4 regions of the Teredinibacter haidensis genome follow, and region 1 is predicted to be linked to each of the others. Evidence: predicted binding sites of a transcription regulator. Region 1 holds the regulator's gene; each other region holds the start of a gene.
The links. Region 1 encodes sigma-54, which starts transcription at its own class of promoters, with help from an activator protein. Its sites were predicted from a motif close to TGGCACANNNNTTGCNNT; they were not measured.
Positions count from the first base shown of each region.

Region 2: glnL (nitrogen regulation protein NR(II)) is a predicted target of sigma-54. The motif match lies at 2,864-2,881, and genes of this name have one in related genera.
Region 3: fliE (flagellar hook-basal body complex protein FliE) is a predicted target of sigma-54. The motif match lies at 3,687-3,704, and genes of this name have one in related genera.
Region 4: H5715_RS09070 (flagellar basal body-associated FliL family protein) is a predicted target of sigma-54. The motif match lies at 3,651-3,668, and genes of this name have one in related genera.

Region 1 covers NZ_CP060084.1:3,295,710-3,301,914, forward strand. Annotated here, with positions in the region: gene lptB (LPS export ABC transporter ATP-binding protein) at 1-693, shown strand, start outside; gene H5715_RS13155 (RNA polymerase factor sigma-54) at 876-2,366, shown strand; gene ptsN (PTS IIA-like nitrogen regulatory protein PtsN) at 2,551-3,003, shown strand; gene rapZ (RNase adapter RapZ) at 3,093-3,965, shown strand; gene H5715_RS13170 (HPr family phosphocarrier protein) at 4,006-4,275, shown strand; gene mgtE (magnesium transporter) at 4,366-5,730, shown strand; gene yjgA (ribosome biogenesis factor YjgA) at 5,734-6,205, shown strand, end outside.
Region 2 covers NZ_CP060084.1:4,378,726-4,384,930, reverse strand. Annotated here, with positions in the region: gene H5715_RS17925 (ligand-binding sensor domain-containing protein) at 1-1,079, shown strand, start outside; partial or broken gene H5715_RS20445 (diguanylate cyclase domain-containing protein) at 1,092-1,442, shown strand; gene H5715_RS17920 (putative bifunctional diguanylate cyclase/phosphodiesterase) at 1,467-2,282, shown strand; gene glnL (nitrogen regulation protein NR(II)) at 2,894-4,003, shown strand; gene glnG (nitrogen regulation protein NR(I)) at 3,996-5,411, shown strand; gene H5715_RS17905 (hypothetical protein) at 5,633-6,112, opposite strand.
Region 3 covers NZ_CP060084.1:2,363,770-2,369,974, forward strand. Annotated here, with positions in the region: gene H5715_RS09155 (flagellar assembly protein FliH) at 1-469, opposite strand, end outside; gene fliG (flagellar motor switch protein FliG) at 475-1,518, opposite strand; gene fliF (flagellar basal-body MS-ring/collar protein FliF) at 1,515-3,188, opposite strand; gene fliE (flagellar hook-basal body complex protein FliE) at 3,229-3,600, opposite strand; gene H5715_RS09175 (PA3496 family putative envelope integrity protein) at 3,936-4,127, opposite strand; gene H5715_RS09180 (sigma-54-dependent transcriptional regulator) at 4,391-5,845, opposite strand; gene H5715_RS09185 (sensor histidine kinase) at 5,888-6,205, opposite strand, start outside.
Region 4 covers NZ_CP060084.1:2,342,778-2,348,982, reverse strand. Annotated here, with positions in the region: gene H5715_RS09085 (SpoIIE family protein phosphatase) at 1-1,713, shown strand, start outside; gene H5715_RS09080 (Hpt domain-containing protein) at 1,728-2,075, shown strand; gene H5715_RS09075 (flagellar hook-length control protein FliK) at 2,159-3,514, shown strand; gene H5715_RS09070 (flagellar basal body-associated FliL family protein) at 3,706-4,230, shown strand; gene fliM (flagellar motor switch protein FliM) at 4,246-5,247, shown strand; gene fliN (flagellar motor switch protein FliN) at 5,240-5,641, shown strand; gene fliO (flagellar biosynthetic protein FliO) at 5,653-6,205, shown strand, end outside.

The sequences.
Region 1 (6,205 bases):
AGCTACAAAGGCCGCAAAGTTGTAATCGACGTTTCCATCTCCGTGGAGGATGGACAGATTGTCGGTCTACTCGGCCCCAACGGGGCCGGAAAGACCACCTGCTTTTATATGATTGCCGGTATCGTTAAGGCAGACCGCGGCGATATATCCATTGGCGATACCGATGTAACCCATATGTCTATGCATGAACGAGCCCGCCAGGGCTTGGGTTACCTGCCCCAGGAAGCATCCGTGTTTCGCAAGCTGACCGTCGCCGATAATATTATGGCGATTTTAGAAACCCGCAAAGACTTGCGCCGAAAACAGCGCCATGAAGCCATGGAACAGCTGCTCAATGAGTTCCACATTCAGCATATTCGCGACAGCTTGGGCATGGCCCTCTCCGGCGGCGAGCGCCGCCGCGTTGAAATTGCCCGCGCTCTCGCCACCGAGCCACAATTCATATTGCTCGACGAACCCTTCGCCGGAGTGGATCCCATCTCCGTCAGTGATATTAAGCAGATAGTCCAACACTTGAAGCAGCGCGGTATCGGCGTACTGATTACCGACCACAACGTACGTGAAACCCTCGATATTTGTGAAAAAGCCTATATAGTATCTGAAGGGCACATTATTGCGGAAGGAAGCGCAGAAGTCGTTCTCAGTAACCAAAAGGTACGTGAAGTCTACCTTGGGAAACACTTCACGCTATAAGTCGCGCCAATACTTGACATTACCCGCCAGCCAGCCATATCTACCGGCACAATCTTTGCTTTAAAAGGATTGATTGTCCCGACGGCGGAGACTAAACTACGTCTAATCCGCACCGACTCCGAGCAAGCCCAAATGCCAATTGGTGCCCGATCTAATTTTCACGGGAAGTTAGTAGTCGCCATATGAAGCAGTCCCTCCAACTAAAGCTCGGCCAACAACTCACCATGACACCGCAGCTGCAACAGGCCATCCGTCTCTTGCAGCTTTCCACGCTGGATCTTCAGGCAGAAATTCAGGAAGCTCTCGACTCAAACCCAATGCTCGAGACCTCCGAAGAGGGTGAAAATACCGGTACCAGCGGAGAGCAAAGCGAAACGCCAAATAGCCAGAGTCAGGAAGCCAGCCCGACGAATAGCGACGACAAGCCAGAAAAGCCCGATACCGACTGGAACGAAGATAACATTCCCACCGATCTCGCCGTCGACACCAGTTGGGACGACATCTACGAGACCGCACCCAGCGGCTCAGGCCTTGCCAAACCAGACTCGGATGACTACGATTTTGAATCTCGTCGCGGCACAGCCGAAACCCTGCAAGACCACCTGCACTGGCAACTAAACCTTACTCCCATGTCGGATCTGGACAGGGAAATAGCGGAAACGATAATCGACGCCGTAGAGCCGAACGGATTGCTGGGGCAAAAGCTGGATGACATGTTCTCCGGCCTACAAGCTCACCACGAAGAGCTTGAGATGGACGAAATGCTGGCAGTTCTACATAGGGTTCAACAGTTCGATCCTCCTGGCGTACTCAGCCAGGATATCCGCGAATGTCTGCTAACTCAGCTGCGACAGTTGCAAAGTGACACCCTTGATATTACCCACGCCAAAGCTCTGGTTAATGATTATTTGGACCTGCTCGGCGGCCGCGACTTCAAACAACTGATGCGAAAACTGCGCATAAAAGAGCCCGAACTACAGGCCGCCATTCGCGTCATTCAAAGCCTAAACCCACGCCCAGGGGAATCCATAGGCAGCGACGAAACCGAGTATGTCGTGCCAGACGTTTTCGTCAGCAAAGTGAATAACCGCTGGATGGTACAACTCAACCCCGATATCGCACCCAAGCTGCGCATTAATACCAGCTACGCCTCCCTCGTCAAACGTGCCGACTCCAGCTCAGACAACACCTTTCTACGCGACAATCTGCAGGAAGCCCGCTGGTTTCTGAAAAGTCTGCAAAGCCGCAACGAAACCTTACTCAAAGTATCCACCTGTATTGTGGAAAAACAGCAGGGCTTCCTCGACTACGGCCCGGAAGCAATGAAACCCATGGTGCTGCACAACGTCGCTGAAATAGTGGAGATGCACGAATCCACCATTTCTCGTGTAACCACCCAAAAGTATATGCACACACCCCAAGGTATTTTTGAGCTGAAATACTTTTTCTCCAGCCACGTCGCCACCGATTCAGGCGGCGAATGTTCCTCTACCGCCATTCGCGCCATCATCAAAAAACTTGTGGCGGCAGAAAACCCACGGAAACCGCTAAGTGACTCTAAAATTACTGGACTGTTAGCCGAGCAGGGTATTAAGGTAGCGCGCCGAACCATTGCAAAGTATCGCGAATCCTTGCACATACCACCCTCGAATGAACGCAAGCGACTGGTTTAAATTCAAGGCTTTTTTGATTTCTGTCCTGATAACGACTTGGAACCTCAATGAATGCTGGTAGAATGCGCGCCAGTTTGCAGCTCCGGGTCGCAAACATGGGCGTTATCGCTCCTGTTTCCGCCTTATACCTCCTAAAAGCGCTTACTACGCGCGGCTGGAAAGGACACGTAAAAACGTTATTACTATGCAGATATCAACCATTCTTACCGATGAACGCTGTAAAGCCAAAGCTACCGACGCCAGCAAAAAGCGTGTACTGGAAAGCCTAGCCAGCCTATTCGCCAGCGACCTACCCGATACAGACGAAACCACCATCTTTCAATGCCTGATCGCCCGCGAACGCTTAGGCTCGACCGGTATAGGCCAGGGCGTCGCCATCCCCCACTGCCGTTTATCCGCTTCGAATCAAACCCTCTGTGCTTGTATCACTCTCGATCATCCCGTCGATTTTGATGCCGTCGATGGAGCCCCGGTAGATGTTATTTTCGCCATCCTTGTCCCTGAAGATGCCGAAGACTCACACCTTCAAACTCTCGCCACCCTTGCCGAAGCCTTACAGAATCCGAACTTCACACGTAAACTAAAAGCCTGCAGCAGCAATGAAGAATTGTTTCGTGTCGCGGCTGGTGTAAACTGATAACCATCTAATATCAGTAAAATTACACACTGCGGGTAAGGGTTTACCCGTACAACGCTTACGATTTTATCCCCCTTTGGTATATACCCATGCGCCTGCTTATACTCAGCGGAAGATCTGGCTCAGGTAAGAGTTCTGCTCTACACCTCTTGGAAGACGAGGGTTTCACCTGTATTGATAACTTACCCGCCAACCTGCTGCCCGCTTTAATCGAGCAGATCGGCGACCGCATCAGCAGTGAAGAGCAGCGCTTTGCGATAGGGATTGATGCGCGCAATATCTACGGTGACCTCAGCAAACTCGCCGAGCTGATAGATAGCTCCGGTATTGAACGCAGTGAATACCAAATTGTTTTTCTCGACAGTTCCCGAGAAATACTGCTTAAGCGCTTTAGTGAAACCCGCCGCAGACACCCGCTCTCCGATGAGTTTATCGGTTTGAACGAAGCCATCTCACGGGAAAAAAGCATACTGCAGCCCATTGCCGCCGCCGCAGATGTCACCATCGATACCAGCCACCTGAGCCTGCATGAGCTGCGCAGTGCCATCAAACATATTGTCGTGGGTTCTGACACCAAAGGCATGGCACTAATGTTTAAATCCTTTGGCTACAAATACGGCGTACCTGTCGATGTAGACTTTGTCTTTGATGTACGCTGCCTGCCCAACCCTTACTGGAGTACCCAATTGCGAGACCACACCGGGCTGGAACCTCCGGTAATAAGCTTCCTCGACGCAGAAAACGAGGTGGAAGAAATGTATAACGATATTCTGCAGTTTGTACGCAAATGGATCCCACATTTTGAAAGTAACAACCGCAGCTATTTAACGGTCGCCATTGGCTGTACCGGCGGTTGGCACCGCTCTGTCTATATGTGCGAAAGACTCGCCAAAACACTTAAAGGCGACTATACCAATGTACAAACACGCCATCGCCAACTGGAAAATGTACCCGGTCATTAGGGTCGGCTCGTAGACCCTAACACGGAGCAGTGGAAACTCTATGCAGGAAAAGCAGATTCAAATTATCAATAAACTCGGACTGCACGCCCGGGCTGCAACAAAGCTGGCCAACCTATCCAATCGTTTCTCTTCCCGTATTGAAGTTGTCGCTAAGGGAAAAGCTACCGACGCCAAAAGTATTATGTCTCTGATGTTATTGGCCGCGTCCAAGGGCACAGATATTACGCTGCGCACCGATGGTGAAGACGAAGAAGCCGCAATGGGCGCCCTAATCGAGCTTATCAACAATCGTTTCGACGAAGCCGAATAATACATTTCAAAATTAAGTGATTTGCGGAAGCCTTTGAAAAGGCTACAATTTCCGCAACTCAAAACACTCGACCCAAAATCGGACAACGCAATGCCGCAGGCCGTCGAACATATCGAAAACCAACCTCACGCCCACCTAAGCAAGGTGCAGGCGCTGCTGGACAGCGGCACCTTCCGCCAGGTTCGACGCATGCTTAATGGGTTGCGCCCGGTGGAAATCGCGCGACTCATCGAATCCTCCCCGCCGGCCTCGCGAACCGTTCTGTGGGAACTGATCGAAAAAGATATTTCCGGTGAGGTGCTGGAAGAGCTGTCTGTTGATGTACAGAGTGTCTTCCTCAAGAAGATGGACACCGAAGAACTGGTGGAGCTGACCGAAGGCCTAGATACTGATGATGTCGTGGATATCCTCCAGCAGTTCCCGGAAAAGGTTATCCAGGAAGTACTGGAAGCTATGTCCGACCAGGATCGCGGCCGTATTGAGGCCGTAATCGCCTACGACGAGGAAACCGCCGGAGGCCTGACCAACACCGATACCATTACCGTACGTCCACGTTTCACATTAGACGTCGTACTACGCTACCTACGCCGCCACACCGAGCTGCCGCCATCTACCGACAGCCTTATTGTGGTCAACCGCAAAGACGACTACCTGGGCCTGCTACCGTTGAGCACACTGCTCACCAACGACCCCAGCGTAACCGTGCGCGAAGTTATGGTGACCGATACCAACGCCATTCCCGCCGGCATGTCCGATAAGGACGTCGCTAAACTGTTCGAACAGCACGACTGGGTCTCCGCTCCTGTCGTGGACGATCAGGGCAAGCTGCTGGGCCGAATCACCATCGATGACGTGGTAGACGTAATTCGCGAAGACGCCGATCACTCATTGATGAGCCTCGCAGGTCTGGATGAAGACGAAGACACCTTCGCCACCGTTGGACGCTCCATCCCGCGTCGCGCTGTCTGGCTGGGAATCAACCTGCTCACTGCCATTTTGGCGTCCTCCGTGATCAGTCTATTCGATGCAACGATCGATAAAGTCGTAGCGCTCGCGGTTCTAATGCCCATTGTCGCCAGTATGGGAGGGGTTGCCGGTTCGCAAACCCTTACCGTGGTCATTCGCGGTATGGCACTGGGCCATATTGGTTCCAGCAACCTGGGCTGGTTACTCTCCCGTGAGGTGCGGGTAGGATTGGTAAACGGTGTGCTCTGGGCTGCAGTGATGGCGGCCCTTGCTGCCTGGTGGTTTGACGATATCACCATAGCCATTATTTTAAGTACCGCCATGGTTATCAACCTGGTAACGGCGGCCCTCGCCGGCGCACTACTGCCGGTTACACTCAAAGCAATGAAAATCGATCCCGCGCTAGCCGGAGGCGTAACCCTTACCACCGTCACCGATGTGGTAGGCTTTTTCGCCTTCCTGGGATTGGCGACTTACTTTTACGGTTAAACAATGACTGAAGACGAATACGAAGATTTTGACGACGGCGAGTTCGGAAAAAGCAAAACACGAGTTAAGCAGGAAATGCAGGCTCTGCAGGAACTGGGGGTAAAAATCACCGAGCTAAAGGCCTCCCAGCAGGCGCAAATCCCCATGGACGACAAACTGCGCAAAGCCATCGAAGAAGCCCCGCGCATTACCCATCACAGCGGCCGAAAGCGGCATATGCAGTTTATTGGCAAGCTCATGCGCGCCGCCGATGGCGAAGCTATTGAGCAGGCCTACCAAAAACTGATGGAAAAACAACATCAGTCAGTGCAACTGCACCATCAAATGGAACGGTGGCGAGACCGTTTACTAGTAGACGAAAAGGCTCTGCCGGAATTTATCGAACAATTTCCCCTTTGCGACCGCCAACAGCTGCGCCAGCTAATCCGCGCCAGCCAGAAAGAGCGTTCACAGCAAAAACCACCCGTCAGTACGC
Region 2 (6,205 bases), 1.1 Mb from region 1:
GAGGCATATTTGATCTTCATCTGGATACTGAAGGTATATTATGGATCGCCTCCGCCCAGAATTTTATTCGCTACAACCCCCAAACAAATAAAGCCAAATTTTATTCTATTCAAGATGGTGTAGCCGCAAGTTATGTCGCATCAATTGAGGCAGACAAACACGGTTACCTGTGGCTGGGTACCAGAAACGGACTGAATCGTTTCGATCCAAAAACAGAATCATTTGAAACCTTTAATGAGACCGATGGATTGGTCGGCAAGCAGTTCAATCGTTTAAGCCACCTATCCACGCGTAGCGGCCGACTGTATTTTGGGAGCACATCGGGCCTATCTTCTTTCGACCCATCCGTTCTACCCAAAAACACTCACTCCCCCGCAATTCACCTAACTGGGATTGAGCTATTCCAGAACCCGGTAAAAATTGGCGAAGAACCTTGGCTAAGCTCCCACATTAACCTGCAGAAAAAGCTGGAACTCGCATACGATCAGCGAGATATTACCTTTGAATTTACGGCGCTCAATTTTATTTCTCCATTGAAAAACCGGTATCGTTATAAACTTGAAGGGCTAGACCGCGAATGGATTGAAGCCGGTAGCAACCGTCGTCGTGCTCGCTATACCAACCTCGACCCGGGAAAGTACACGTTTAGAGTTTTAGGTTCCAATAATGACGGTGTCTGGAGCACATCGGAAAAGGCGGTTGAGATTGTTATTCACCCAGCCTGGTGGCAGTCATTACGGGCTCGCATACTACTCTCCATTATTTTGCTTGCGTTGGTCTACTTGTTTATTTACTGGCGATTAGAAGTCAATAAATATGCACAGAAAGCGCTTGAAGTATTAGTGGAAGATAAAACAACCGAAGTTAACGAACTCAATGAAAGACTTGAAAACCGAGTAAAAGAACGAACCAATCAATTACTTGTTGAAATTGAAGAGCGTCGCAACGCAGAAGAAAAGCTATTTTATATGGCTTTTCACGACTCATTGACAGGATTAAAAAATCGTCCATGGGTTCAAAATCATATCGAAAAACTGATAGAAATCCGCTCCGAAAGCAACACCAGTTTCGCATTTTAGTTTTTAGATGGCGATCATTTCAAAAAAGTCAACGACACTCACGGTCATATATTGGGTGATTTATTACTAGTTGAGGTTTCCAAGAGACTGATCGAAATCCTAAGCGAAGATCAGCATATTGTTCGCCTGGGCGGAGACGAATTCACTATCGTAGCAGACCATTTTGAGCACGAATCCGATATTGAATCAATAGCACAGAAAATTATTGGCGCCTTTGAAGAACCTTTTATTGTTAGGCAGATGCAAATATATTTTCGTGTGAGTATTGGTGTTCTAATTTGTGGCGAGCAATACAAAAACTCGGAATCCATTATTCGAGATGCCGATATTGCCATGTACCACGCAAAGGACAAGGGGCGTGGCAGCTATCAACTGTTTGACGAAAAAATGCGACACCACACGCAAGAAATTTGTGAGTTGGAAGAGTATCTATACAAGGCCTTCGAATTAAATCAATTTAAAGTGGTTTATCAACCCATTGTATCTCTTACTTCAGGCCAGCTTCACGGCTACGAGGCTTTAATACGCTGGGAACACCCCGAAAAAGGCATGATTCCCCCTGATAAATTTATTCCGATCGCTGAAGATATCGGGCTGATATTTGATATTGGTTTGTGGGTACTAAAACAAGCCTGCCTTCAACTGAAAGCATGGACTCCCGTGGTAGGAAAAAAGAGCCTGCCCAGTATCGCCGTAAATTTCTCACCACTACAATTAACCCAATCCAACTTAATAGAAGCAATGAACGACTTATTCCGGGATACGGGCGTAGATAGAAACCGGATAAAACTGGAACTCACCGAATCAGCACTTATGGAAAACACGGATATCGTCCATAAACTGCTCGAAAATTTTCGTGAGCAAGGTATTGAATTGGCTATCGACGATTTCGGCACGGGCTACTCTTCACTAAGTTACCTGGACAAGTTTCCGGTTCAAGCGCTAAAAATAGACCGCTCTTTCGTCGATGCGCTAACGAATGCAAACGCAGAAACCGATGGCGCACATGAAATTGTTCGAGCAACAATTTCACTGGCCCACAACCTGAATATGCAAGTAGTTGCAGAAGGCATAGAAACTCAGGAGCAGATGGATATTCTAACCGCCTGCGGCTGTGACTATGGGCAGGGGTATTTTATTGGCCGACCGTTTCCGGCGGAAAAAGCGACAGAGTTTATGCTGGAGAAAATACGATTACTTTAACAAAAGGTATCTTAACGCAGCCAGACCACCGGGACATTTAAAATCGTATAACCTCCCACCCGAAGGACAGAACCCTACAAAGCAAGAATGATTGTCAGACAGTGCACCAGCAACCTCGGGGTACTCGCTGTCCTGTGTGCTCAAACCAAAACTGGGGCAGGCCTGGAAAATGAGTCAAAACGGTCTCTCATCGTCCACTAGCCATTCACAATGAGCCCCTCGATCCTCTAATGTTTACCTTAACCCCACCAAAAGATCTTAACGACCGCCTCACCCTTATCAATTGAATACACCGCTAGTCACATTCGACGACGATACTACTATCACCCGCACCAATATAATGCACTTATATCGTGCAAACTAAAGATATTGCTGTATTTTTGTGCAAAAATACGTACATCAACAAGGGCAGCTCCCATCGTGGTGCTTACACTGCATCATGACAATACAAAGCCTGATAATGTCTTAACCGCCAAATAGGTATGGTAAGCGTGATTATCGCAACACAATAAGCGCATAGAAGGCGCTTTTAAAACAAAGAAAAAATACTGCACCGCAGATAAGCATGCCACAGCGAATTGTGGTTTATTTATTGCATTCAGCTATAAAAAATGGCTGCCACTAGGCCTAGCCTCTGGATCTTTTACGTGACAAACGAAAAATACCAACAAATCTTGGATAGCCTTATGACGGCCGTTATCGTGCTGGATCATAACCTGTTTATCCAACACATGAACGCTTCCGCGGAAATGACTCTAGGCGTGAGCGGCAGTAAAATCTATGGCAAACCTATTCATGTCCTGTTTTCAAGCGCGGACGGCACTCCACTCTCCCTGTCCCAAGCGTTAAAAGAAAACAGGAATTTCACGACGCGCAAAGCCAACTGGATTTTACACAATCAAACCACCATAACCGTCGATTACTCCGTGACACCAAGCGCTGAGTTTGGCGATGTGGTCGTCGAAGTGCAGCCATTGGATCGCCTGCTGCGAATCAGCCGCGAGGAAGCCATGCTCTCCTCCCAGGAAACATCCCGCAACCTGGTGCGCAGCATGGCTCACGAAATCAAAAATCCTCTGGGTGGTATTCGTGGCGCAGCCCAGCTTCTCTCCCGCGAGCTGGCAAGTGCCGATTTAGAAGAATACACCCGCATTATTATCGAGGAAACCGACCGCCTGCGAGACTTGGTGGATCGCATGCTCGGGCCACACAAATCCAATAAACGCGAACACTTGAATATTCATGAAGTGCTCGCACATGTGCAATCAATGCTTAAAGCCGAGGTTGGCTCAGGTATCAAGATAAAATGCGACTACGACCCCAGTATTCCCGATATCAGTGCCGACAAATCACAGTTGATTCAGGCAGTGCTGAATATCACTCGCAATGCTATGCAGGCACTGACAGAAAATAAAAACACGGTGGAAGGCTCGCTGACCATCGATTTTATTACTCGCATTCAAAGACGCTTCACCATTGGCCGACATTATTATCCATTGGTGGCAAAGATTTCGATTGTCGATAACGGACCGGGAATCCCACCCGGCCTAATCGAAGATATTTTCTTCCCCATGATCACCGGCCGAGCCGAGGGAACAGGGCTTGGGCTTGCGATTGCGCAAAATTTAGTTGGCCAGCATAACGGCCTGGTTGAGTGCACTAGCGAAAAAGGCCGAACGGAATTTACCCTTTATTTACCTTTGGAAAATGACCATGCATAAACCAAATCTGGTATGGATTATTGATGACGACCGCTCCATTCGCTGGGTACTTGAAAAAGCACTTCAGCAGTCTGGCATAACCACGCAAAGCTTTGAAAATGGCGACAAAGCCCTGGCGCAAATTCAAAACAACCGGCCCAACGCCATTATTAGTGATATCCGTATGCCCGGTACAGATGGTTTAGCCTTACTATCTAACTTGCACAAAGAGCACCCGGAATTGCCCATTATTATTATGACCGCGCACTCGGATCTGGACAGCGCTGTTTCCGCCTATCAGGGCGGTGCTTTTGAATACCTGCCAAAGCCTTTCGATGTCGATGAAGCTGTTGCCGTCACCCAGCGGGCATTGGCACACGCTAATGAGCAGCAGCAAGATATTCAGGCACTGGAGCCCGAAATCGATACTGAAATTATTGGTGAAGCACCGGCGATGCAAGAAGTGTTTCGTGCAATTGGACGCTTGTCGCAATCCAATATTACCGTATTAATTAACGGTGAATCTGGAACAGGTAAAGAGCTGGTCGCACAAGCCCTACACAAGCACAGCCCACGCAGAGATGGTCCCTTTATCGCCCTAAATATGGCCGCAATTCCGCGTGATCTTATTGAATCGGAATTGTTCGGCCACGAGAAGGGCTCCTTTACGGGTGCTGGAGCACAGCGTCAAGGTCGCTTCCAGCAGGCCGATGGCGGCACCCTGTTTCTAGATGAAATTGGAGATATGCCCGCCGAAACCCAAACTCGCTTACTACGCGTATTGGCCGATGGCGAGTTTTATCGCGTCGGCGGCCACACAGCCATAAAAGTTGATGTCCGTATTATTGCTGCGACACACCAGAATTTAGAAAAATTGGTCGAGGAAAACCACTTCCGAGAAGACCTATTCCACCGCTTAAATGTAATTCGCATCCACCTACCCAAAATGGCCGACCGCCGCGAAGACATCCCCAAGCTGGCCCAACATTTTCTACGCCGCGCAGCCAGTGAACTGGATGTGGAAACAAAAATTCTTACCTCGGAAACGGAAGCCTATCTTGCAAACCTGAGCTGGCCGGGCAATGTCAGGCAGCTGGAAAATACCTGTCGCTGGATTACCGTAATGGCCTCCGGCCGCGAAGTCCATATCCAGGATTTACCGCCAGAACTTATGGAAGTGAAACGGGCGACAGCGCCGAGCGGCGATTGGGACAAAGCTCTTCGACACTGGGCTGATCAGGCCCTGGCCTGTGGGCAAAAAGAAATTCTTTCAGAGGCCGTTCCCACATTCGAACGCGCGCTTATAGAAACAGCCCTTAAGCATACTGCCGGTCGAAAGCGAGACGCAGCAAACCTATTGGGCTGGGGGAGAAATACGCTGACACGCAAACTAAAAGAGCTAGGAATGGCAAGCGGAGAAGAAGAGTAAAACATCAGGGATGCAGCTTAAGATCTCAACGGTCACACACATTCTGAAGATATCGGCTAGGTGTTTATAACGCCAGCCCTCAGATGTGTTGATGGCAGTTCGCGGCACTTGAATATCGAATTCCTAACCGCTCAACGCCAGGTACGTCCAATGATAAGTGCAACGCGCCCTTTGGCAATTGCGCATTGTAGGCAGCAATGCTGTTAGGGCGCCTTTTTATTTTATGAACATTTGTAGTGGGGCACTTCTATCCAGACTTCCCGGTCTGGTCTTTCTTCCACTCGGAAACATTGGCCGTTATAGTCTCGCTGGAAATAGATCCATGTGCGATTCTGGTAGCTGGGACTAAGATCCAAATTCACATTCCAAATCACACGATTGTGAGACTTATGGTGGTTCCGGTGATCGTTATGGCGATATGCCCGGGAGTACTTGCGGTCCAAGTGCTGGCGATGTACCTCACGGCGATGAGAGTCACGTTTAGCATGAGCAAGATCCCTGCGGCGGTGCTGTTCAACGTGTCTTTCAACTCTATGATGCGGCTTGTGCTGTACAGCCCCAGGCGCTTTATCCTGCCTATGACTCTGCCCCCGTTGCTCGTTAGATGAGCGATGCTCTCGCCCATTATCTGGTGCGGCATTAGCTACGGAAGCAAATACAAGAACAATGGCTGCGGCAATGATGGTGCAATAGGTTTTCATATTCTGTCCCTCTTGTTTTCTCAGTACAGGGACAGTTTAGGGGCGGATGCCTGAATCAATCCTGAATAGCATGTGAGTTTATTTTAGGCAAAA
Region 3 (6,205 bases), 930 kb from region 1:
CCAAGTGCAGAGCCATATCCACAACTAACGTTTCGAGCTGTTCATCCTGCCCTTGCAACGGCTCCATCAACTGGTTAGCAATACTGCTAATTCTGCGTTTTTCGTCGTCTAGTTTCTGCCGAGTTTCAGTGTAAGCCTTTTGCTCGCCCAGTTGCTGACCTTTGCTTTCCCCCTGTTTTAAGCCTTTTTCCATTCCTTCTTTAAAACCATCTGCATAGCCCTCCTGTTGAGCTAGGTCGGCAATCTGCTGTAATTGCTCTGCGGTAGGAGGCTTGGGCTTTTGTTGACGAGGAACATCTTCTACCGTTTCCGAAGCCTTAGCAGCCGCCTTTTCTCTGGCTTCTCGTTTAGCACTTTTCACTACTTTACGCTTTTCACCAATGCTGGGTAAACTCCAGGCACTAACCACTTCGTTTTTATCAAGTGATTCATGAGGGATGCGATTCATCTGTTTGGATACATCAGTCATAGGCTTTACAGCATTTCCTCTCCACCGCCACCCAGGTTAATTTCACCGGCATCGGCCATACGGCGGGCAATAGTAAGAATTTCTTTCTGAGCACCTTCCACTTCAGACACTTTAACCGGCCCTTTCGCATCGAGGTCATCACGCAGAAGTTCGGCAGCACGTTTAGACATATTGCCAAATATTTTTTCCTGTAGAACTTCGTCTGCACCTTTGAGCGCAAGAATAAGTACATCGGAAGACACTTCTCGCAGCAGTGCCTGAATACCCCGGTCGTCCACATCTTTGAGATTTTCGAAGACAAACATAAGATCGGAAATCTGGGTACCCATGTCCTCATCGATTTCACGAATAGAGTCCATAAGCTCACCGGCAATGGAGCTATCCAGGTTATTAACAATTTCCGCAGCCGTTTTGAATCCACCCATCTCTTTAGTTTGCGATCCCGAACTACCGGAAAATTGTTTTTCAAGAATATCGTTTAGTTCCTGTAAGGCGCCCGGCTGAACTGTATCCAAAGCCGCTACGCGCATCATGACATCCAACCGTACTTTTTCAGGAAAATAACCCAGAACTTCAGCCGCCTGATCCGCATCCAGGTACGCCATAACAATGGCCTGAATTTGTGGGTGCTCATTGCGAATAATGTCGGCAACCGAACGCGCTTCCATCCACTTAAGGGTATCCAGCCCCGTGGTATTCCCGCCGAGTAAAATACGGTCGATAAGTCCGTTGGCTTTATCCTCACCCAGAGCAGTTACCAGCATATTGCGAATATAATTATCGGCACCCATACCCAGGCCCGTCTGAGTACGCACCTCTTCCATAAAATTGTTGAGCACCACTTCCACTTCGTATTGCTGCACATTGTTCAGCTGAGCCATAGCCGTACCCAAACGTTGTACCTCTTTAGGCCCCATATGGCGAAGAATTTCCGCTGCGCTTTGTTCACCCAACGTCATCAATAAAATTGCGGCCTGATCCGTACGGCTAAGACTGACCGTAGGCTTGCCATCACCTTGAGTAGCGGGGGGGTTAGCCGGTGCATTCATTCTTCATTAATCCAACGTTTAATTACCTGAGCCACACGGCCAGCATCCTCGGCCACCAATCCTTTAACGGCGTTAAGCTGCTGCTCGTAACTTTCCTCCGGGCTGGGTAACGCTAATGCGTCGCCTCCCGTTAGGGTGACCGTTTCATCAGACAGAGAATCGAATGAGCTGATTCCCGCGGCCTGTAATGCAGCCATTTCTTTGGCCTCTTCTTCTTCCTTGGATTTGGAGCCTGTGCCAGCAAGGCTTTTTAATACTGGGCGCATCAATCCAAAAATCAGGCCCAGTACGATAAGGGCTCCGGCGACATATTTAGCCGCAACCCTAAAATTTTCCGACTCCCAAATTTGAGTTTCCGCAGTAGCTTCGATTTCAGGTAGGGGCATAAAAGCCTCATTTAAGATATTCACACTGTCGCCGCGTGCGGCAGAAAAACCAACTGCGTCTCGGACAAGTATAGCCAATCGTTCGAGTTCGACATCGGTCCATCGACTTGTCGTTGTTTCACCCGAATCGGTATTCATTTTCTTCTTATCATCGATAACAATAGCCACTGTGAGCCTGCGCATCCGCCCTTTTTCATGCTTTGTATAACTAACGGTTCTATCCAACTCGTAGTTACGCGTAGCCTGGGAGCGACTGTTACTGGATGGCGCCGCTGGAGCATCACCCCCTCTTTGCCCTGCAACCTCCGGAGCCTGGCCACCGGCAGGCGGTTGGTTAGTTAGAGCACCGGGGATACCACCCGCTCCGGCGGAACCAACTCGTTGCTCATCCACTGTTTGCTCACTGCGAATGGCCGGCAAATCGGGATTAAACGATTCTTCTGCCTGCTCTATTTCGGTAAAATCCACATCGGCCGCCACTTCGGCCTTAAAATTGGCCGCACCCAAAATCGGGGACAGCAAGCGGCGGATGCGCAGCACAATATCATCTTCGATTTTACGCGTGTAATCCAGATGCTGAGCCGCTATTGCCAGTTTTTCATCCACGGCACTCACAGACAGCAAATTTCCTTTTTGATCGACTATCGTGACATTTTCAACATCCAAATCTGGAATACTGGCGGCGACCAGATTGGCAATACCACTAATTTGTTTGGTTAAAATGGGCCTGCCGGGAAATAGATCGAGAAAAACAGAAGCGCTAGGTTCGCGGCCATCACGAACAAAAACCGTGCGCTTGGGAATTGCCAGGTGAACCCGGGCACCGCGTACGGCATTAATACTGGAGATGGTTCTCGCCAACTCCCCCTCCAGGCCGCGGCGATAACGCGTGGCTTCCATAAACTGGCTGGTTCCCAAGGGCTGCTCTTGATCCAGTAGCTCAAAACCTACGGACTTATCGCCCTGAATACCATTTTCAGCCAATACCAGTCGAGCTTTATGGACTTGATCAACAGGTACTAAAAGTGCGCCGCTGGAGCCGTCAATCTTGTAAGGAATTTCGTTAAAATCAAGTATTTGGCCCACTTCCGACGAGTCCAGCCTATCCAGGCTGCCGTATAGCGGTTTAAAGTCCTCACCTTGGCTCCACAATACAACAGCGAAACCTATAGCGACGCTAGCGGCCAAACCAATCATTAAGCCTGCCTGGCGAACCAAATTAAGGTTATTAAAACCTTCTATAAGGTCACTGGTTCCACCGCCTGCTGTTGCTGTACCTGCCATACGATTTATTCCACACTAAACAGAAAGATTGGAGCCAACATTAAATAGGCATGTTCATAACATCACGGTAGGCTTCTACCAATTTGTTGCGCACCTGAACCATAGAGTCAAAGGCAACGCCGGCTTTTTGCGAGGCGATCATCACATCGGTAACGTCAATATTTTGGTCGCCTCGAACATAGGCTTCAGCCATACTACTGGAAGCACTCTGCACTTCGTTCACTTTATTAACCGCCTGCTCAAGCACTTTCCCAAACCCCGGACCGTTTACCTGACCGACCTGCCCCGGCTGTTGCGCACCATCGACACGGTCTTTCGCCGTTAAAGCACCCGGGCCACCAAACGCGCTGGTTTGCTGTTTTATCGAACGCATTTCTATTAGCAGTCGATTAATATCCATTCGGTCACTCATGCCCAGCCTCTTTTCATTCGAATAATTTCAGGGGCTTGCGCCAAGAAATTGTCAATCTATCGATAAGAATTTCAATCAGAGGAAATAGAGCACAAAACGGGCCAAATATTGCCATAGCGGCAATTTGTTACCGTAAGGAAAAGAAGGGGCATAACACGAAAATATTTTAGGTGGGCCTGCGAAGCAAGCAAAAGCACTACACAGTCAAAAAACTTTACAGAGGTCTATTCCGATAATTCCCATATCGCAACAATTAAACAAAAACGAAAAATACACCGATACACTACACTCTGTATCGGTGTATTTTAATCCAGGACAAATCCTAGAAACAGAATTTACACATCAAAATCAAATTCCTGCATCTCTCTTAAAAGACGCATTTCTTCAATTTTGTTTTCCAGTTTTCTGCGCGCATCGATAACGCTGATCGCACCAACGCCACTATCGTCTTCAAACGTATCTTCGATAGTGTTTTCCAGAATAACATTGTTCAAGTCAGGTGAACTATCCAAAACCTCAATACCCATAACCGTGGACTCCTATAGGTAAAACAGACACAACAAACTACAAGGAAATGAATGAAAACTAACCGTCGCTATCCTCCACTTAATTTATGACAACGCAATGACACCAAGCTTACTTTTTTTGGCGCCTCTACCCGATAATACCAAAAGATTGGATTATTGGAATATCTTTTTTTTTTGTTTTTTTAAGAAAACACCACCTAAATAATATCTATACATTGGACCTTATAACGTCAAGCTATAAAGACCATTTATGCCTCAAATAACTAATAGGCCATTGCCTCTAGCGTGTATCCCTCGTCACGTAAGCGGGCAAGTTTATAACGCAGAGTTCGAGGGCTGATACCCAAGCGTTCTGCAGTTTGTTTCTTACTTCCTTTTTCCTGCCGTAGCGTTTGCAAAATAATTTCAAACTCCCGCTTCATTAAATCTTTTCCCAGCCCATCTGCCGGATCGGATTGAGCAGACGCCTGCCCAGAAAGCCCCTCGAAAGATTGTGGTATTGCCATATCCATAATTACCTGCTGGGTCTGCTGCATAACAGCGTCGACCAGAGAAGGCTTTTCGCTGTAGGCCACCTCCTGCGTTAAACCTAGATCCACCGTACCGAGTGCATTTCCCGGTTGTAAAATAAGCGCCCGCTGCATAACATTATCGAGTTCGCGTACATTACCCGGCCAGGCATAATTCAGCAGACTATGCCGAGCTTCCTCAGTTAGAATCACGCCCGCCCGATGCTGCTTGCGGGCATGACGAGCCAACAACGATTCTGCCAGAGGAATAATATCTTCTTTCCGATCGCGCAGCGGCGCCCACTGCAAGGGTAAAACGCTTAAACGGAAATATAAATCCTCTCTAAACTTCCCATCGGCAACCTCACGGCGCATATCCCGGTTCGAGGTTGCAATAACACGTACGTCCAAAGGAATATTTTTTCGGCCACCCAAACGCTCAACTTCCCTTTCCTGTAAAACCCTTAGCAGCTTGGCCTGTAATCCTAGATCCATTTCTGAAATCTCATCCAATAGAATCGTGCCGCCATTTGCCTGCTCAAACTTACCTGGAGCTGAGTTGTAAGCTCCGGTATAGGCACCTTTTTCATGACCAAATAGCATCGCTTCGAGCATATTCTCGGGGATAGCCGCGCAGTTTATGGCAATAAAGGGCTGATCTTTACGAGGTGAGTTTTCGTGAATATATTTCGCCAATACTTCTTTACCCGTTCCCGATTCACCAATCAACAAAACGGTGGAGTCCGATTGCGCAACGCGACAAGCTAACTGCAGTAACTGCTGGCTGGTTGGCGCTACGGCGATAGGTCTATCGGCACTATGGGCACTGCGACTAACGTATTGATTAATCGTTTCCACCAGCACTTTGGCTTCAAAGGGTTTAACCAGATAATCCACGGCACCGTGGCGCATCGCCTCTACCGATTCACTGATGCTGGCGTAAGCCGTTGCCAGTAAAACCGGAATTTGAGGATATTCCTGCTTAACATGCTGCAGCAGATCGTGACCACTCATGGCTCCCATATTGACATCCGAAACAATTAGATCAACGGCTACAGATTTTTGTAGCAAGGCTACGGCCTGCTCTGCATTTTCAGCTTCCAGAACATCAAAACTATTTAACTGAAGAGTATCAACCAGCGCTTCGCGAAGATTACTATCGTCTTCCACAACTAAAATAGTGGCCGGATTTTTTTTTGAACTCGTCATTTTTTTCTCCAAATCTCTGTGTATTACATCTAGCCCGACAGACTACTCGCCCGGCTGAAAAGATTTATAAAGCGGTAAATAAAGCACGGCAGTAACGCCCTCACCCTCGGGCGAGAGCAATTCAAAGCTGCCACCATGTGCACGCACAACAGATTGCACTACGGCAAGACCAAGCCCGGTACCCTGAGCCTTTGTTGTAACAAAAATTTCGCGGGAGCTCTCCAGCATATCTGCCAATATACCGGGGCCATTATCTCGAACTTTTACGACTAAATATTCGGGCATATCTGCTGGAACCGTTAATTCCACTGATAACTCAGGGGAGCCATCACAGGCCTGGATACCGTTGTTAATTAAGTT
Region 4 (6,205 bases), 950 kb from region 1:
GAGCCAAGTCTCAATATTCTTATCGCGGAAGATTCTGCTCCCGATCGCTTGATTCTTGAGTCTATTATTATTCGCGCAGGACATACAGTAATAGCTGTTGCCGACGGATTGAAAGCCGTTGAAGCCTATAGTGAATGCCTGCCCGATCTCATTTTGCTCGATGTGCTTATGCCTAATATGGGTGGCATTGAAGCGGCGGTGCAAATACGCAAGCTCGCCGGAGATGAATTTGTTCCCATTATTTTTCTTACGTCATTGTCGGACGATGAATCTCTGGTTGAGTGTATCGAAGCCGGTGGTGATGATTTTCTGCCTAAGCCATATAACCCAGTTGTACTAACCTCCAAAATAAAAGCCTTCAGACGTGTGCGCGAGATGCACCAAACCTTGGCACAGCAAAAAGCTCTTATTGAAGTTCACAATCAGCATCTTATTCAGGAGCAGAGAGTCGCTAAACAAGTCTACGATAAAATTGCTCATTCGGGTTGTTTGGATCTAGACATCATTCACTCCTATATGTCTCCCCTGGCGGTTTTTAATGGTGACGTTTTGGTTGCCGAAATCAGCCCGAGTGGTAGTGTGCTTATGCTGTTGGGCGACTTTACCGGCCATGGATTACCGGCGGCCATTGGTTCCATGCCTTTAGCGACAACCTTTTATGGTATGGCGCGTAAAGGTTTTTCTATGGACGATATTCTTAAGGAAATAAACGCCAAGCTTCATGACATTTTGCCGATTGGATTTTTTTGCTGTGCGACGCTTATCGATATTAATTTCGATAAGCGTCGCATGCGAATATGGAATGGCGGTTTGCCAGAGAGCTTTTTATACCGTGCTCGCACCAACAGCTACGAAGTGCTGCAGTCTAAAAATTTACCGCTCGGCGTGTTGTCGGAAGAAAAATTTCGCGTAGAGAGTCACCGAATTCCGTTGGAATTTGGCGACCGTTTTTACATGTGGTCAGATGGCGTATTTGAAGCCCGCGATAAGTCGGGTGAGATGTTTGGAGAACCCCGGCTTCACAAACTGATGAGCAAGTATCGGGGGGAAAGTAAATTGTTCGATGAGATTTTGGCGCAGGTTCACAATCATATTGGTGAATCAGATAAGGACGATGATATTTCCCTTGTGGAAGTGTTAATTGAAGACTTCCCAATAAAACGGATTGAAGATCACGGTCACGCCCACCGGACGGGGCAGTTGGTTGACTGGTCTCTCTCGTTTGAAGTGAACGAAACCAGCTTAAAGAAGTTCGACCCTTTGCCCTTGCTTGTCAATATTACTGCGGAAGTACCGGGCTTAAAAGATCGAAGCACGACGCTGTACACGGTTCTTGCCGAGCTTTATGCTAATGCTTTGGAGCACGGTGTGCTCGGCCTTTCGTCAAAGTTAAAGCAGACTCCTCGAGGCTTTGCAGAATTTTATAAACTGAAGCATGTGCGTTTGAATGATCTGTCTGAAGGGTGGGTGAAAGTGCAGTTGAAACACACTGCTCACGAGTCTGGCGGTCTGCTCAATATTCGCGTAACCGATAGTGGGAAAGGGTTTATACCCAAAAAAGTTGTACAGGAAGACGTGCGCGATAATAAGCCGGATTACTATGGTAGAGGCATGTCGTTAATGGGCTCTATCTGTGAAAAATTAACTGTTCATCCGCCAGGAAACGATATCGAAGTCGATTTTCGTTGGCATCTGGATGATGGCCATGATTAGTAAAGAGGAAAAGAATGTCACAGAGTGAAGCCGATTTAGACATGGTAATGCTTGAGGGGTTAAAAAAGCTGTTGGCAGACAAATTTGATGAGTTGATAACCACATTCAACAGTGATTGTGCAGCTCGTATAGGTCGTATAGCTGATGCGCTGCCCGATCAAAATTTTACCGTTATTTGTCACGAAGCCCACGGAGTGAAAGGCAGTTGCCGTAATATGGGTGTCAATTCACTGGCTGAGTTGTGCGATAAGATGGAATCCAAGGCAAGAGTTCAAGATGGAAGCGATATGGAGCAACTTTTTGCCGCTATAGAGCAACAATTTGCCGCTGCTTCGAATCAGTTGAGTTCACTTCTCCCGTAATCCCTGCAACCCCTCCCGTTTTCCCTGCTGGCATAAGCCTTGCTCATAGTTATGCGTTAAGCCAACTACTACGAGATTAGGTAATGCAACCCATCTTAGATATCAAAGCCGCGGACCCTGTAAAAGTAAAAAGTGACGACAGCCACGCAAACCGGAGGGGCGGCCACAGCGATAAAGCTCAGGAGAGCTTTCGGAATACCTTCGCGCGCGAGGAAAAGCAACAGGCAGGCAAAAGCAGCCACCAGCGCGATCACAAATCACAAGCTACGGCTTCTGCCGAGAATACCAAAGCCGAGCAAAAGGCCGAGGCAAGCGCGCGCCCTCAGGGGAGCGACTCTGTTGGCGAGAGTTCACAGAAGATAAAAACTGAGCAGGCCACGGCAGAAACCGTCAAGGCCGAGGATACTTGTACTGTATTGCAGGGCACAGAGCTTAGGGTTCACCCGTTAAAGGGTAATGTCAACTCGGAGCTTAAACCGCTCGGGCTGGCAGCACAGAAGGCCGTGAAGGCTGTGGATGACGAAGTGGAGCTGATAGTTACTAGTCCGCTGGTGGCAGGTGTTGTTCCTCTCCAGCCTCAGATGGGCGCCGTTGTCGATGAATCCGCATTGAATCCGCAAACTGAAGATCCCACCATTTCATTTAGTGCCAGAGGATTGACGCTGCGGGAAAACCTTCGTGCATCGGACCCTAAGGGTGGATTAGCTGTGCTTTCTGATGGTGTAAAACCAGTGGCCGCAGATACGATACTCTCCCCTGAAGGGATCGCGAAGGCTCCGGGTGCGGTAACCTCTGAGCTTAGCCCCAAAGGCGCAGCGATTAACCCGATCGTTGATCAGGTTTCGCAAAACCTTATACGTGGCGAGCAGTCTATGTCAGTGAAATCCGATGCAGTATTCGAAGAGCTGTTTCACGCGGATAAGGTGGTGGCAGAAAATCGCAACGCTGCGGCCGCCGTCGCCACGCCGAATGCTCTACCCACCCCGCAGGACCAGAGCATAAGCCGCATGCAAATGCCGGTGTCTATCAGTTTTGGCAAGCCCCAATGGGCGGGAATGGTTGCCGAGCGGGCTGCAATGATGGCAGGACAGGCAATTCAGTCGGCTGAATTACAATTGGATCCACCAGAGCTAGGGCCGCTGCAGGTTCGCGTGCACGTTCAGAACGACCAGGTAAGCGTGAGCTTTGTATCCTCCCACGCCAATGTACGGGAAGCCCTGGATCTTAGCGCTTCCCGGTTACGGGAACTGTGTGATCAGCAGGGCATGACTCTGGTGGATGTGGATGTATCAGACCACTCCGCACAGCAGCAGCAGGCTGAGGCTGATCAGAATCAATCGGCAGAAGCCGCCGTAGCGGGCACTTCACTGACCGAGGGTGACGGCGAGCTTAAAACGGTACAGCTCAGCGTTAGTTCTGGAATTGATTACTACGCTTAAGCTAACCCTGCAGCTCCACAAGCCTGCTGAGCAGCGGGCTTATTCCTACACGCTACCCTTATTCTTCCAATCATAAAAAACTCAGCCAAAGACACAGTCAAGGTCTACATTTACCAATAGAGCGGTGACGGGAGCTTGGCATATCTCTTGCTCACTGGATAATTACCGGCGGAATAAGACGGAAGTTTGACATGGCTGATGAAGACGAAAATGGCAACGAGCAAAGCGAAGATGGCGCAGAAGGGGGAGGCAAAAAAAAGCTGATTCTTCTAATTGTGTTAGCGCTGATAATTGCTGGAATTTCTGTAGGTGGCACGTTGGCGGCGCTGAAATTTTTCGCCCCATCTCCGCAGGAGCTCGCAGATGGCAATACGGAAGAAGTAGAGCCTCCGCCAATACCTGCGATCTATTACCCCATTAAACCCGCGATTATTGTGAATTTTGATGTGAAAGGGCGGCAGCGATATTTACAGGCAGAGTTAACGCTGTTGATAAGAGATGACGATGTCGTTTCTGCGGTTGAGCTACATATGCCAAAAGTGCGTAATGGTTTGAACCTTCTTATAGGCGGTCAGTTGTACGAAGAGCTCCAGACTGCGGAAGGTAAAGAGCTGCTAAGACAGCAGTGTTTGCAAGAATTACAGAGAATTATGCAGGAAGAAATTGGCAAGCCCGGTGTAGAAATGGTGCTTTTTACCAATTTTGTCATGCAGTAATTACCAGGAGCAACTGTGCAAGATTTACTCTCGCAAGACGAAATTGACGCGCTCTTACATGGCGTTGATGACGGTGATATAGAAACAGAGGACGATCAGGATAACGGTGGAATCCGTAATTACGATCTAACAAGTCAGGATCGTATTGTTCGCGGGCGCATGCCCACCTTGGAAATGATCAACGAGCGTTTTGCCCGTTATACCCGCATCAGTATGTTTAACCTGCTGCGGCGCACTGCAGATGTTTCTGTGGGCGGTATTCAAATTCAAAAGTTTGGCGAATACGTTCATACGCTTTACGTACCTACCAGTCTAAATATGATCAAGTTTCGGCCTCTGCGCGGAACGGCATTGATTATTCTGGATGCAAAACTCGTTTTTAAGTTAGTCGACAATTTTTTTGGTGGCGATGGTCGTCACGCGAAAATTGAAGGCCGTGAATTCACTCCAACAGAGCTGCGCGTTGTGCAAATGGTGTTGGAACAGGTATTTGTCGATTTACGTGAAGCCTGGAAGGCCGTAAAAGTGATCGACTTTGAGTACATCAACTCCGAAGTCAACCCTTCCATGGCCAATATTGTAAGCCCGAGTGAAGTGGTTGTTGTGAGCACCTTTCATGTTGAGCTGGATGGCGGCGGCGGTGAACTGCATATCACTATGCCGTATTCCATGGTGGAACCCATTAGAGAAGTGCTCGATGCTGGACTGCAGTCCGATACCGACGAACGCGACGAGCGTTGGGTGCGAGCCTTGCGTGAAGATGTAATGGATGCGCGGGTTGATTTGGAGTGCGATGTTGTTCGCCGCGAAATCAGCCTGCGCGATATCGTGGATTTAAAAGAGGGCGACATTATCCCTATTAATATGCCGGAAGCACATATCGCTACCGCGAATGGTGTGCCTATGTTCAAAACACAATTCGGGCAGAGTCACGAAAATCTCGCATTAAAAATTCTGGATTTTGTGGCTCGACCCAAAGTCCCCGTAACAAGAGAAGAAGGAGACGGTCATGAGTGATGATGATGTCGATCAGGGCAGTATGGCTGACGAATGGGCTGCAGCGATGGAAGAGCAGGATGCTCCTGAGGATGAAGCGGAGACGATGGAACTGGACGAATTTGAAAGCGTCTCTACGGGGCAGGGCAATGGTAATCCGGATCTTGACGTTATTCTCGATATTCCCGTTAAAATCTCAATGGAAGTGGGGCGAACCTCAATTACCATTCGCAATTTGCTACAGCTAAACCAGGGTTCCGTTATTGAGTTGGATAGGCTCGCAGGAGAACCCCTGGATGTACTGGTGAATGGAACATTGATAGCTCACGGTGAAGTGGTTGTGGTGAACGAAAAATTTGGCATTCGAATGACCGATGTTATTAGTCCTTCGGAGCGCATTAAAAAGCTCAAGTAGGGACGCTCGCCATGGAGATAAACGACAGAAGCACACAGATTGTTTCGCCATCGAAAAAGCGCACCTTTGCTTGCTTGGTTGTTGTGTTTTTCATCAGCCTGAGCGCCACACCCTTTTGTTGGTCTTTGGACGAGGGAATAGCGGCAGAGGCTGGCGCCGTTGCACAAGCTGTGAAAGAGCCGATTGCAGACAAAGAAGTGATGGCACCTACTCGCGTGCTGGGCCAGGTGGCGTTTGGTCTTCTTTTTGTGACTATATTGATCTTTGCTATGGCGTGGCTGACCAAACGCTTGGGATACGGCAACTTTCAGGCGGGGGCGCACATGAAAGTACTGGCTAATCTCCCGTTGAGCGCCCGCGAAAAAGCTGTACTCATCGACGTAGAGGGTACTCGCCTGTTGTTGGGTGTGGCCCCGGGGCGGGTCAATTTAATACAAAAAATGGAGACGCCTCCTCATTACACAGGAGACGCTATGCAGGAAGATATCAACAAAAAAAATGTACAACCGCTGAAAAAGGGGCAGGAGTTTGCCCGTTATTTGAAGTCCATTCTCGATCAGGGAA